Regions from separate parts of the Brevibacterium sp. K11IcPPYGO002 genome, predicted to be linked through region 1. Evidence: predicted binding sites of a transcription regulator. Region 1 holds the regulator's gene; the other holds the start of a gene.

Region 1 (6,520 bases):
CTGGCCTATTGGCGCAATGCCGACTGGTGGGGCTTCGGACCCGGAGCCCACTCACACGTCGGGGGAGTCCGGTTCTGGAACGCCAAACATCCGCGTGCTTGGGCTGATCGGTTGGTGGCGGGGGAGTCCCCGTCGATCGGGCGGGAGGTCCTCGATGACCAGACCCGGGAGATCGAACGGATCATGCTCGCAGCCAGGATCGACCGGGAGCTGCGCCTGGACTCTCTGGCACCGGGCAGCCAGCAGGCGATCAGGACGTTCATCAAGCAGGGACTGCTCGACGCGGATGGCGCCGCGGCCGGCTGGTTCCAGCCGACTCTGCAGGGGCGTCTCATGGCCGACTATATGGTGCGCATCCTCACCGAATACGTGTGAATGAGTCTCGCCCCGCCGTCCGGATCGGGTGGCGAGGCGAGCTGCTCAGCGAATCTGCGCCGGTGGGACCATCGGGCAGCGCCAGATCACTTGATCCAGTTCGGCGTCATCGGAATGCGGTAGCCCTCGCCGCGGTTGGCTGCCATTCCGGCGATGATCTCGATGACGATCATGTAGATCGAGAGCACCGGCAGGAGCAGCAGGATGAGGAAGCCGATGCCGACGATCGTGAGGATTCCGCCGATCAGGCCGATGCCGAATCCGGCGATGACACCGATGATCAGCAGATTCAGCGACTGCGCGCCATGATGGCGGAGGAACGGCGACTTGTCCTTGTTGATGATGAAGAGGATGAGGGTGACGATCCAGCCGACGCCGACGACGTAGGTGGCGGCGTGCGCGAGGTGTGACCACAGTGCAGTGGTGCGTTCGCTCTGATCGGCGTTCCAGAATCCGAGTGTGTTCGGACCGTAGGCGGCATCCGGAAGTTCTGCTCCCATGGGAACACCGGCGGCAGCCGACTGCGCCGAGGATGCTCCTTGGAAACCGTATCCCGCCTGCGGCTGTCCCTGGGGAGCGCCGTAGGGCTGCTGCGAGCCGTATCCGGGCTGAGATCCCTGCTGAGGGTTCGGCGGCTGAGAGCCGTACTGGGCCGGACCACTCTGCTGCGGCTGCGAACCCTGCGGTGGCTGCTGGGTATACGGCTGCTGCGAGCCCGACTGCGGGGAATAGTTCGGAGGCATCGGCTGTGACTGTCCGTTGCTCGGCTGCTGCGGGTTGTCCGACATGAGAGTCCCTTCAGAGTGTGCGATCACTCCACATTAACCCAGGGAGAGCGGGCTGTCCCAGAGTGCGCGGGATGACGGGGGATGGTCACTTCACGAAGTTGAAGGTGAGCGGAAACTTATACCCCTCGCCCCTGTTCGCTGCGACGGCCGCAATGATGTAGAGGACGCAGTAGACCAGTGGGACGATGAACGCTGCGTACATGATGATGATGCCGATCCCGAAGGTCACCAATGCCAGGATGAAACCGAGGATGCCGAAGACGAAGAGGGCACCGACGGTGACGATCGTGTTCGTGATCAGCGCATTGAGCCCCTGACGCGAATGCTCGCGGACGAACGGCGACTCGTCCTTCTTCACGAGGAACATGATGAGCGGCATGAAGCCGAAGAGAAGCGCGCCGAGGTGTGTCCACAGAGCCGTGGTCCGATCGGGTTCGGGGGCCATCCAGAACTGTTCGGAGCCGGGTCCGTACGCCTGCTCGGGCAGAGAGCGGGAGTCGAACATCGCCGGGTTGTGCATCTGCGGCATGCCGAAACCAGGCTGCGCGCCATATCCAGGCTGTGCGCCGAACGAATGTTGTGAGCCGTACCCCGGCTGCCCACCATATCCCGGCTGCCCACTGTGCGTCTGCGGCTGAGAATACTGCCGGCCCTGCGACGCGTAAGGCTGCTGCGGGCCGGAGGCCTGTGAGTAGTTCGGCGGCATCGGCCGGCTGCCCGGCTGCTCGGGGTGGTGCGACATGGGGATCCTTTCGAAGAACGTCTGCCATTCACACTATCCGAGCCGGGTGTCCCGAGGATGTCGGGGAAGCCTCACTCCTGTGACAGTTTCGGCACACGTCGACAGATCCGCGTGACCACCGCGGGCCACCGCGCGGCACCACCGAAGTCACTCAGCCGACGGTGACGAAATCGATGAGTTCCTCGACCCGACCCGACAGCGTCGGTTCGACATCGGCGATGGTGCTGACCTTCCCGAGGATGCGCACCCAGCCGCGAGCGACGTCCCGATGATCGGCGTGCGGCCATCCGATGCGACGGAGGATTCCCGTCTTCCAATCCTCACCGCGGGGGACGACCGGCCATTGCCGGATGCCGACGACATGGGGCTTCACCGCCTGCCAGATATCGACGTAGGGGTGGCCGATGATATGGACGACATCGCGGTAGCGCGGATCGGCACGGATCGCCTCGGCGATCTTCGATTCCTTCGTCCCGGTCACCAGATGGTCGGCGAGGACACCGACCCGATGGTCGCGATCCGGACCGAAGGCTGCGAGCTTGTCGGCGACGTCGTCGAGACCGCCCAGGGGTTCGACGACGACGCCTTCGATGCGCAGATCATCGCCCCAGATCTTCTCGACGAGCTCGGCATCGTGCTTGCCCTCCACCCAGATCCGCGATCCACGAGCCACCCGGGCCTTCGCCCCGACCACGGCGCGAGACCCGGAAGCCGTCCGCCCGGGCTGCTGCGCCTTCTTCTTCGGCAGCTGCACATCGACGGGCTGACCTTCGAGGAGGAAACCCGGTCCCAAGGGGAAGGCCCGGACTTTGCCGACGCGGTCCTCGAGCTTGACGACGACACCGGCCGTGGTCTTCTCCGCACCGACGACCGCACCGACATAGCCGCTCATCGCATCCTCGAGAACCATGCCCAGGCCGAGCTCGACCTGGCGGGACTTCTTCGGACGGTGCGACGACGGCGAGGAACCGGAGAGCACATCGGGGCCATAGCGATCAAAAGCATTCACGGGCACCCACCATAATCAAGGACGGTCCCGCAGGCGCGCAGACCCGCAGGTCACCCCAGAAATGAATTCCGGGGACGAGAAGCGTAGAATTGGCACTCAGGCTCAAGGAGTGCCAAGTATCGGCACGGGACCGCGATCGGCTGAAGAGACGGAGAGGAGAACCGCGATGAACGACAGCAGACGTGCACAGGTGCTGCGCGCCATCGTCGAGGACTTCGTCGCCACCAACGAACCCGTGGGATCGAAGGCGATCGTCCAGCGCCACACCCTCGGCGTCTCCCCGGCCACGATCCGCAACGATATGGCCCAGCTCGAGCAAGAAGGCTATATCGCCCAACCCCACACCTCGGCCGGTCGGATCCCCACCGATCTCGGCTACCGGATGTTCGTCGACCGCATCGACGAGTTCAAACCGCTGACCACGGCTGAACGCCGCGCGATCTTCCAACTCATCGACGGCGATGTCGATCTCGACGAGATGCTCGACCGCACCGTCCGTGTGCTCTCCGGCCTCACCCGCCAGGTGGCGCTCATCCAATACCCGACGGTGTCGCGGGCGCGCATCAAACACGTCGAGATCGTCGGCCTCGGCCCCGGCCGGATCCTCGTCGTCCTCATCACCGACGCCGGTCAGGTCGAGCAGAAGTCAGTGATCACCCCGACCCCGCTCGACGAGGACGCCGTTCGCGGGCTGCGCGACCAGATCAATGCCGAATTCGCCGGGCGCACGCTTGCGCAGGTATTCGGTTCGGCTCCCACCGCCGAGGCGGTCGCCGCCGAATCGAGTGAGGCGGCTGGGCGTGACGAGTCCGGACTCACACAGATCAGGGCCGCCGTGGTCGACCTCGTCGCCGCGACCCGCGAAGAACGCATCATCATGGCCGGAACTGCGAACCTCGCCCGTTCCGGCAGCGAATTCGGAGAGAAGATGGCCCCGATCCTCGAGGCCTTCGAGGAGCAGGTGGTCCTGCTCCGGCTGCTCACCTCGATGGCCGAAGACCATGAGGGGATCAGCGTGCGCATCGGGCGTGAGAATACTCACGAATCATTCAGCTCGACTTCCGTCGTCGCCGCCGAATATGGTCATGACGCGGGTTCGTCGGCCAGACTGGCGGTGCTCGGCCCGACCCGGATGGACTATCCGACGACGATCTCGGCAGTCCGTGCCGTCGCGAAGTACGTGTCCTCGATCCTCGACCGAGGGTAGGGCCGGTGCAGTGACGACGACCAGGGGTGCCCGCAGTCGGGCAGCACACAACCGGTGAGCACCGCGCAGCAGCGCAGCCACCACCACGAACAGAGAAGACCACTACGTCAGGGAGAGAGAAGTTTCTGTGGCCGATCACTATGAAACACTCGGAGTGTCCAAAGACGCTTCCGCGGCTGAGATCAAGTCGTCGTACCGGAAGCTGGCACGCAAGTACCACCCGGACGTCAATCCCGGTCACGAAGACGAATTCAAAGCCATCTCACTGGCCTACGATGTGCTCTCCGATCCGGAGAAGCGCCGCAACTACGATATGGGCGGCGGCGAGAACGGTCAGGGCTTCCCCGCCGGCGGCGGCTTCGGCGGATTCGGAGACATCTTCGAGACCTTCTTCGGCGGTGGCGGCGGACAGGCCGGAGGCCCGATCCCGCGCACGCAGCGCGGCAAGGACGCCCTCGTCGGCGTCAACATCGACTTGAAGACTGCGGCCTTCGGCGGCACCGTCGATCTCGACGTGACCACTGCGGTCGTCTGCGACACCTGTTCGGGTGCCGGCACGCAGGAGGGCACGAAGATCGAGACCTGCTCGCTGTGCCACGGCGCCGGCAGCGTCCAGCGCATGACGCGGACCCTGCTGGGCCAGATGGTCACGAACCAGACCTGCAACTCCTGCCACGGCTTCGGCACCGTCATCCCCAACCCCTGCCTCAACTGCCAGGGCGACGGACGCGTGCGCAAGCAGCGGACCATGAAGATCCGCATCCCCGCCGGAGTCTCCGACGGCACCCGCATCCAGCTCGGCAGCCAGGGTGAGGTCGGTCCCGGAGGCGGACCCGCCGGTGATCTCTTCGTCGAGGTCATGGTCACCCGCCACGACGTGTTCCAACGCGACGGCGACAACCTCCGGGCTGCGGTCTCGGTGCCGATGACCGCAGCGACCCTGGGCGCGACCATCCCGTTCGAGACCTTCGACGGCACTCAGGACCTCACCATCGCCGCCGGCACCCAGTCCGGCACCGTCGTCAAACTTCCCGGACTCGGCGCCTCCCGCCTGCGCTCGGAGACTCGCGGCGACCTGCTCATCACCGTCGACGTCCTCACCCCGGACTCGCTCGACGACGAACAGCGCGAACTGCTCGAGAAGCTCGCCGAACTGCGCGGAGAAGAGGCGCCGCGGGCCCAGATCTCGACGGAGAACCGCGGAATGTTCTCCCGTATGCGTGAGAGGTTCGCCGGTCGGTGAGTCTTCCCGTCTTCCGCTCCGCCACCGCCGCCGAGGCGGTCGTCGGATCCGCTCTCACCTTCGGTGAGGACGTGGCCGGGCACGCGGTGCGGGTGCGTCGGATCGGTCCCGGCGAAGGCATCGACATCGTCGATGGAGACGGCACACGTGTGCGCGGAACCGTCACGGCCGCCTCGGCGAATGAGCTGACGATCGACGTCACCGCGGTGACGAACGAGGACAGCACCGGCCCACGCCTCGTACTCGTCCAGGCCCTGGCGAAGGGCGACCGAGACCTGCAGGCCATCGAAACGGCCACGGAGATCGGCGTCGACGACGTCATCCCCTGGGCCGCCGAACGTTCGATCGCCGACTGGCCGGCGAAGAAGCGGGAGAAGATGGCCGCGAAATGGGAGAACCTGCTGAACGCGGCCTCCCTGCAGGCCAGACGCTCCCGGTTTCCGGTGCTGCGCCAACTCGTCCGCGGGGCCTCCCTGGCCGCAGCATTCGACGAGTCCGATGCGGTCTTCGTCCTCCACGAGACCGCTCAGCGCAGACTCTCCGCAGCGCTGGCCGATCTGATCGCGGACGGTTCCTCGCCGCTGCCGAAGCGCATCGTCTTCGTCGTCGGCCCCGAAGGCGGCATCAGCGACGGCGAACTCGAAGCCCTGACCGGCCGTGGAGCGAGACCGGTGCTGCTGGGACCGACGATCCTGCGCTCGTCATCGGCGGGACCCGCCGGTCTCGTCCTGGCCCAGAATTCATTGGGCCGTTGGTGAGGCATCGGACTAGGATGGAAGCACACTCAGGCGCTGCCGGTGACGGTGCGCTCGCTTGCAAAGGAACATTCTGGACATCACCCCACCGAACTCGAATCCCATGAACCCCACCGACTCGGACACCGGCGCAACCGGCGACGGTGCCGCAGCCGGTGATGCCGTGACGGACACCCAGGGTGCCGATCGTGACACCGTGCGACTGGTCATTCCCGACTCCATCGACCTCGTCGCCTTCTTCGGCCCCGGAGAGTCGAACCTGCGCGCCCTGGAGAAGACCTTCGACGACCTCGACATCCACGTCCGGGCCAATCAGGTCCAGGTCACCGGAGATCCCCAGCGCGTCGAAGCCTTCGTCAGCGTCATCGGGGAACTCAAGAAGCTCCACGCGGCCGGCCATC
Region 2 (6,520 bases), 910 kb from region 1:
CTGGCGCCGAACGTCGCCGAGGCCGCTGCCGATGGCATCGCCGCCGCCGAGGCGGATCCCCGGTCGTTCGCGGCCGTCAAGTTCCCGCTCGAGCCGGGCACGCCCCTGCCGAAACCCGAACCGGTGTTCCCGAAGTTCGTGGAGGAGACCGAATAATGGCCTCGCGCGCCGCCGGAACCTATCCACCGGTGCCCGAACCGCTCGCTCACCCCATCGTCGACACCCACACCCACCTCGACATCTGCACGGGTGTTCGGCTGCCGTTGGGCGCCGGCGAACCGGAACCCGAGGTGACCCCGGAGACGGACGAAGAGTTCCCGACGCTGGATTTCTTCCATGACACCGCCGCCGAGGCAGGTGTCCGTCGAATCGTCCAGATCGGCTGCGACCTGCCGGCAGCCCGGTGGACGACGGCGCTCGTGGCATCCCAATATTCAGGCACCCCCGCCGAGGCGGCCACGCAGGTGGGATCCCTCGCCGAGGCGGCCGACCCCCGCACCGTGCCCACTCCTCCTGCCGAGGGGCGGACGTGGATGATCGGCGGAGCCGCACTGCACCCGAACGAGGCACCGCGGCTGGCCGAACGCGGCCTGCTCGACGACGCTCTCACCGAGATCGAATCGCTCGTGAGCTCGCATGAGCGCATGCGTGTGGTGGGGGAGACCGGTCTCGATTACTTCCGCACAGCAGAGGAGGGCGTCGCCGAACAGCAGCGCTCCTTCCGTGCCCATATCGAGATCGCCAAGCGCACGGGACGTGCACTGCAGATCCACGACCGGGAGGCACACGCCGATGTGCTGCGCATCCTCAAGGAGGAAGGCGCCCCCGAGGTCACGATCTTCCACTGCTACTCCGGAGACGAGGCAATGGCCCGCGAGTGCGCCGCGGAAGGCTACTACATGTCGTTCGCCGGCAACCTCACGTTCAAGAACGCCGACGAGCTGCGGCGGGCCGCGGCGGCGGCTCCGCTGGAGCTGCTGCTGACGGAGACCGACGCACCGTTCCTCACCCCGCACCCGCACCGCGGGAAGCCTGGAGGTCCCTACCTCACGGCAATCACGGCGCGGAAACTCGCCGAGGTGCGTGGAATGAGCGAAGAGGATCTGTGTGCGGCCGTGTGGACCAACGCGGAGCGGGCCCTCGGCAGCTGGGACTGAGGCGGGCTCAGCCCTTCGCTCAGTGAGCGAGGTAACGAATCGGTGCGCCGCCTCGGCGAGGAAATATCACGATCGGGAATGCCCCTAAAACATGGGGAACTCCAGGTCAGACACGCCCTCAGGAAACTCACACCGTTACATTTCCGTGATATTTTGCGAACCGTGTAACGAATCGGTTACAGTAATCAGGTCGATAAACTCTGCTCAGGGATATTTTTGTGATTGATTTTCTGAAGAACCGCAAGGTTCAGATCGCTGCACAGGCGGTCGTGATCACCGGACTCGTCGGTGGCACGGGCGCGGTTGTGACCATGAACAAGCCTGTGACCTTGGAGGTCAACGGACAGGCCGAAGAGATCCGAACCTTCGGCGGAACGGTCGGGGACATCCTCGACAGCCACGAAATCGATGTCGATAAGCGCGACCAGGTCAAGCCCGGTGTGGGCACCAAGGTCGACCGTGACATGACGATCACCGTCAACACGGCGAAGAAGGTGGCGCTGTCCGTCGATGGCGAGGAAACGAACGAATGGACCAACGCGAACACCGTGGGTCAGGCTCTGGCCGACCTCGGCGTCGACGCGAAGGGCGCCGATCTCAACGCGAAGGCCAGCCAGCGGCTGAAGGACGAGGGCAATGACATCGAGGTGACCACGTCCAAGGACCTCACCGTCGTCGCCGATGGCAAGGACCACAAGGTCTCGGCCGCTGTGGGCACCGCCAAGGAGGCGCTCAAGGACACGGGCGTCAAGCTCGACAAGGACGACTTCCTGTCCGTGCCGATGTCCGCCGAGGTCTCCGACGGCCAGGTGCTCACCGTCAACCGCGTGAAGAACGACACCGTCAAGGACAAGCAGACCATCAAGGCCAAGGTCGAGACCAAGAAGTCCGACTCCCTCTACGAGGGTGAGACCAAGGTCGAGACCGAAGGCAAGGACGGCGAAAAGCAGGTCACTTACAAGGTCAAGACGATCAACGGCGAAGAGGTGAAGAAGGAGAAGAAGGACGAGAAGGTCCTCTCCGAGCCCAAGGCCAAGATCGTCATCCAGGGCACCAAGAAGAAGGAAGAACCGGCGGACACCGGCGGCTCCGACTCGGGTGATTCCGGCGATTCCGGTTCGGGTGACTCCGGTGACTCGAGCACCGGCGGCGGCTCCGGCGGCGGTTCCATGTCCACCGCTGAGATCAAGGCGATGCTCGGCGGACCCGGTTCCAAGTGGTACTCGGTCGTCGAGTGCGAATCGAACTTCAACCCCCGTGCAACGAACGGCACCCACTTCGGCCTGTTCCAGTTCCTGCCTCAGACCTGGCACTCGGTCGGCGGCAGCGGCAACCCGTCGGATGCCAGCCCGCAGGAGCAGTTCAAGCGTGCGAAGATCCTGCAGGCCAAGGCCGGCTGGGGACAGTGGCAGTGCGCCTGATCTGAGGCATCGATCGGCCGAAGTCGCGCCCGAGGTGCGACGGCCGACGATGACTCAGCACGGCGCGCGGCGCCACCACAGACCTGGCCGCCATTGACAACAGATATCGACAACTGAGCTGAGGCGGTCAGCAAGGAGCGTGGGCCCCGAGGAGAGATCCTCGGGGCCCACGCTTTTCGGTGCCTTGGCCCCGACTTCCCGGCCCCAATCTGAACTTTCGCCCAGAGCATGACGAATTGCTGGCACTCAAGTTGACCGAGTGCTAAGAGCGTTCTAGAGTCAGAATTAGCACTAGCACTCATTGAGTGCCAGTTTCATGAGACGGTCGAATCGCTCGGCACCCGCGACGACGAGAGGTTCATGGCAGCAGCCGCCGTCTGACTCGATGAAATAGAACCCAGCGAAGGGAGAGGGCCCGATATGTCGGTCTCCATCAAGCCACTCGAAGATCGGATTGTCATCCGTCAGGTCGAAGCAGAACAGACTACCGCCAGTGGTCTGGTCATTCCCGAAACCGCCAAGGAAAAGCCTCAGGAAGGCGAAGTTGTCGCAGTGGGCCCGGGCCGCGTTGCTGACAACGGCAACCGCGTGCCGGTCGACGTCGCCGTCGGCGACAAGGTCATCTACTCCAAGTACGGAGGCACCGAAGTCAAGTACGCAGGCGAAGAGTTCCTCGTACTCTCGGCTCGCGACGTGCTCGCCGTCATCGGCTGAATCCCCTGAACAACAACTTCACTGACAGGAGGACGAATGCCTAAATCATTGGAATTCAACGACGAAGCCCGTCGTGCACTCGAAAAGGGTGTCAACACCCTGGCCGACACCGTCAAGGTGACACTGGGACCCAAGGGCCGCAACGTCGTGCTCGACAAGAAGTGGGGCGCTCCCACGATCACGAACGATGGTGTGACCATCGCCCGTGAGGTCGAGGTCGACGATCCGTACGAGAACCTCGGCGCACAGCTGGCCAAGGAAGTCGCCACCAAGACCAACGACATCGCCGGCGACGGAACCACCACTGCGACCGTTCTCGCGCAGGCCTTCGTCAACGAAGGACTGCGCAACGTTGCCGCAGGTGCCGCACCCGGACAGCTCAAGCGCGGCATCGAGACCGCCGTCGAGGCCGTCTCGCAGCAGCTGGGCACGATCGCCCGCGACGTCGCCGACTCCTCGGAGATCGCACACGTTGCCGGTCTGTCGGCTCAGTCGCCTGAGATCGGCAAGCTCATCGCCGATGCCTTCGACAAGGTCGGCAAGGACGGCGTCATCACGATCGACGAGTCGCAGGCCGCGTCCGTCGAGCTCGAGATCACCGAAGGAATGCAGTTCGACAAGGGCTTCCTGTCGCCGCACTTCGTGACCGATGCCGATCGTCAGGAGGCTGTGCTCTCCGACGCTCTCATCCTCATCAACCAGGGCAAGATCTCCAACATCCAGGAGCTCCTGCCCGTCCTCGAGAAGGTGCAGCAGGCCGGCAAGCCGCTGTTCATCATCGCCGAGGACATCGAGGGTGAAGCTCTGTCGACCCTGGTCGTCAACAAGCTGCGCGGAATCATCAACGTCGCCGCCGTCAAGGCTCCCGGCTTCGGTGACCGCCGCAAGGCCATCCTCGAAGACCTCGCCGTCCTCACCGGTGGCCAGGTCGTCACCCCGGACATGGGCATGAAGCTCGACCAGGTCACCCTGGAAGAGCTCGGCAACGCCCGCACCATCACCGTCACCAAGGACAACACCACCATCATCGATGGTGCCGGTGCCGACGATGCTGTTGCCGGTCGTGTCGCTCAGATCCGCGCCGAGGTCGAGAACACCGATTCCGACTGGGACCGCGAGAAGCTGCAGGAGCGCTTGGCCAAGCTCTCCGGCGGAGTCGCCGTCATCAAGGTCGGCGCCGCCACCGAGGTGGAGCTCAAGGAGCGCAAGCACCGCGTCGAAGACGCCGTGTCCGCGACTCGTGCCGCCATCGAAGAGGGCGTCGTCGCCGGTGGTGGATCGGCTCTGATCCACGCTGCGAAGGTCCTCGACGGCAACGACCTCGGTCTGACCGGTGACGCACTCACCGGTGCCGAGATCGTCAAGCGCGGAGTCGTCCAGCCGCTGCGCTGGATCGCTGCCAACGCGGGCCAGGACGGCTACGTCGTCGTCGCCAAGGTCCAGGACCTCGAGTCCGGCCAGGGCTACAACGCCGCCATCGATGAATACGGCGACCTCATCGGCGCCGGAATCATCGACCCCGTCAAGGTCACCCGTTCGGCACTGCGCAACGCCGCTTCGATCGCCGCCCTGGTTCTCACCACTGAGACCCTGGTCGTCGAGAAGAAGGACGAAGAGGACGAGGACTGAGCCACCCGCTCGGACGTCAGTTTTCTCTGACCACGACAGTGGCCCGGAACATCACGTTCCGGGCCACTGTCGCATTCACTGTCGTCTTCATCGGCGCATTCACCCTCACCGAGGCGGCCCGTCCTATGAGATCGCCCGTGCCGTTCCGAGGTCGCCGGCTTCGCCGGTTCGGCCTGTCGTCCACGCCTCTGTTCACTCGACTGTCGCGCCTCATTCACTTTCCCGAGGTCTCTCGCAGCTATGGTGTCGCGGAGGCTCCCGATCCGGGACCTCTCCGCAGATCCAAGGGAGATATGAAGCGCATTACGATGATCGGCGATGTCGGGTGGAGCCGGTTCTACCACCTCGGCGATGAGGCGATGACGGAGCTGGCCATCGATGAGCTTCGTGCCCGAGCGGATATCGCCATCACGCTTGTCGCCGGTGAACCCCAGCACGCGAGCGAAATGTACGGCGTCGACGCTGTCAGACGCATCGGGTTCAGGCGCGACCGACGTCCCAATACCTCTCGGCTGAAGACGATCCTCGACTACGTCGCCGGAGATCGGAATGCGCTGAAGGCAGATGACCCGGCGATCGATGTCATCGAGGCAGTCCGGGACTCTGATGCCGTCATCATTGCGGGCGGCGGCAACCTCAACTCGATGTTCGCCCATCACATCTACGAGCGGGCGACCCTGGCGAAGATCGCCCGTGCCCTCGGCAAACCGTATGCGTTGACCAGCCAGACGCTCGGCCCGCTCATCTACGACGAGGATCGGGACATCGTCCACGATCTGCTCGCCGAGGCGGAGTTCGTCGGAACTCGTGAAAGCTACACGACCCAGCTCGCCGCCGACCTCGGGCGAGGTTCCGCGACGGTGCGCCGTCAGGTCGACGACGCGTTCTCATTGACAGCGCGCGACGAGGACCGGTCTGCCGTATCGGATCTGACAGAGCGTCCATTCATCCTGGCGAGCTTCGCCGAGAAGGCCTCAACCCCGATGCTCAGCGATGACGATTACCACGGGCGGCTGGCGGAACTCACTCGTCGACTCGCCGAGGATACCGGTCTGCGGGTGCTGCTTGTGCCGCACGGAGGGGCGCTGCCCCCGGCACCGGAGACGAGAGACCAGCTCACTGATATGAAGATCGCTCAGGCCAGCGGGCATGCCGAGGTCGTTCCCACGCGGATGCTCACAGCACGAGAGCTCATCGCTCTGACGGAACAGGCTCAACTGGTCGTTGGGACCCGATACCACGCGGCGATCTTCGCCGGAGCTGCGGGCATTCCCTTCATCTCGTTGGCTCCCAATCTCTATTCGTCCATCCGCATGCGCGGAGCCGCGGAGAACGTCGGAATGGAGGACTACGTGCTGCCGCTCGATTCGGTCGACGACATCGTGTCGACAGCTGTCGGCGCGGTGGGAAACCGAGACGAGCTCAGGGGCCGATTGAGATCGCAGTCGCAGAAGCGCCGTGCCGAGCATCGGAAGTGGTGGGACTTCGTCGTCGCGAAGATGCTGGGCGACACCCCCGGAGCGGCGGAGACCGAAGCACCCGGCTTCTTCCACGCCGAAGCGATCGACAACCCATTCGTCGACAACATCGGCGTAGTCC

Evidence for each region. The regulator HrcA, encoded in region 1, represses chaperone genes, less so after heat shock. The targets are predictions, from matches to a motif close to TTNGCACTCGNNNNNNNCGAGTGCNAA.
Region 2: the regulator HrcA is predicted to act here: its motif matches at 2,818-2,844, upstream of groES (co-chaperone GroES).

Annotation. Positions count from the first base shown of each region.
Region 1 covers NZ_CP131929.1:2,240,652-2,247,171, reverse strand. Annotated here, with positions in the region: gene hemW (radical SAM family heme chaperone HemW) at 1-375, shown strand, start outside; gene QYM46_RS10275 (DUF4870 domain-containing protein) at 462-1,163, opposite strand; gene QYM46_RS10270 (DUF4870 domain-containing protein) at 1,249-1,905, opposite strand; gene QYM46_RS10265 (DUF3097 family protein) at 2,057-2,920, opposite strand; gene hrcA (heat-inducible transcriptional repressor HrcA) at 3,081-4,121, shown strand; gene dnaJ (molecular chaperone DnaJ) at 4,249-5,364, shown strand; gene QYM46_RS10250 (16S rRNA (uracil(1498)-N(3))-methyltransferase) at 5,361-6,122, shown strand; gene QYM46_RS10245 (PhoH family protein) at 6,223-6,520, shown strand, end outside.
Region 2 covers NZ_CP131929.1:3,149,323-3,155,842, reverse strand. Annotated here, with positions in the region: gene metG (methionine--tRNA ligase) at 1-156, shown strand, start outside; gene QYM46_RS14495 (TatD family hydrolase) at 156-1,157, shown strand; gene QYM46_RS14490 (ubiquitin-like domain-containing protein) at 1,376-2,578, shown strand; gene groES (co-chaperone GroES) at 2,999-3,292, shown strand; gene groL (chaperonin GroEL) at 3,329-4,921, shown strand; gene QYM46_RS14475 (polysaccharide pyruvyl transferase family protein) at 5,215-6,520, shown strand, end outside.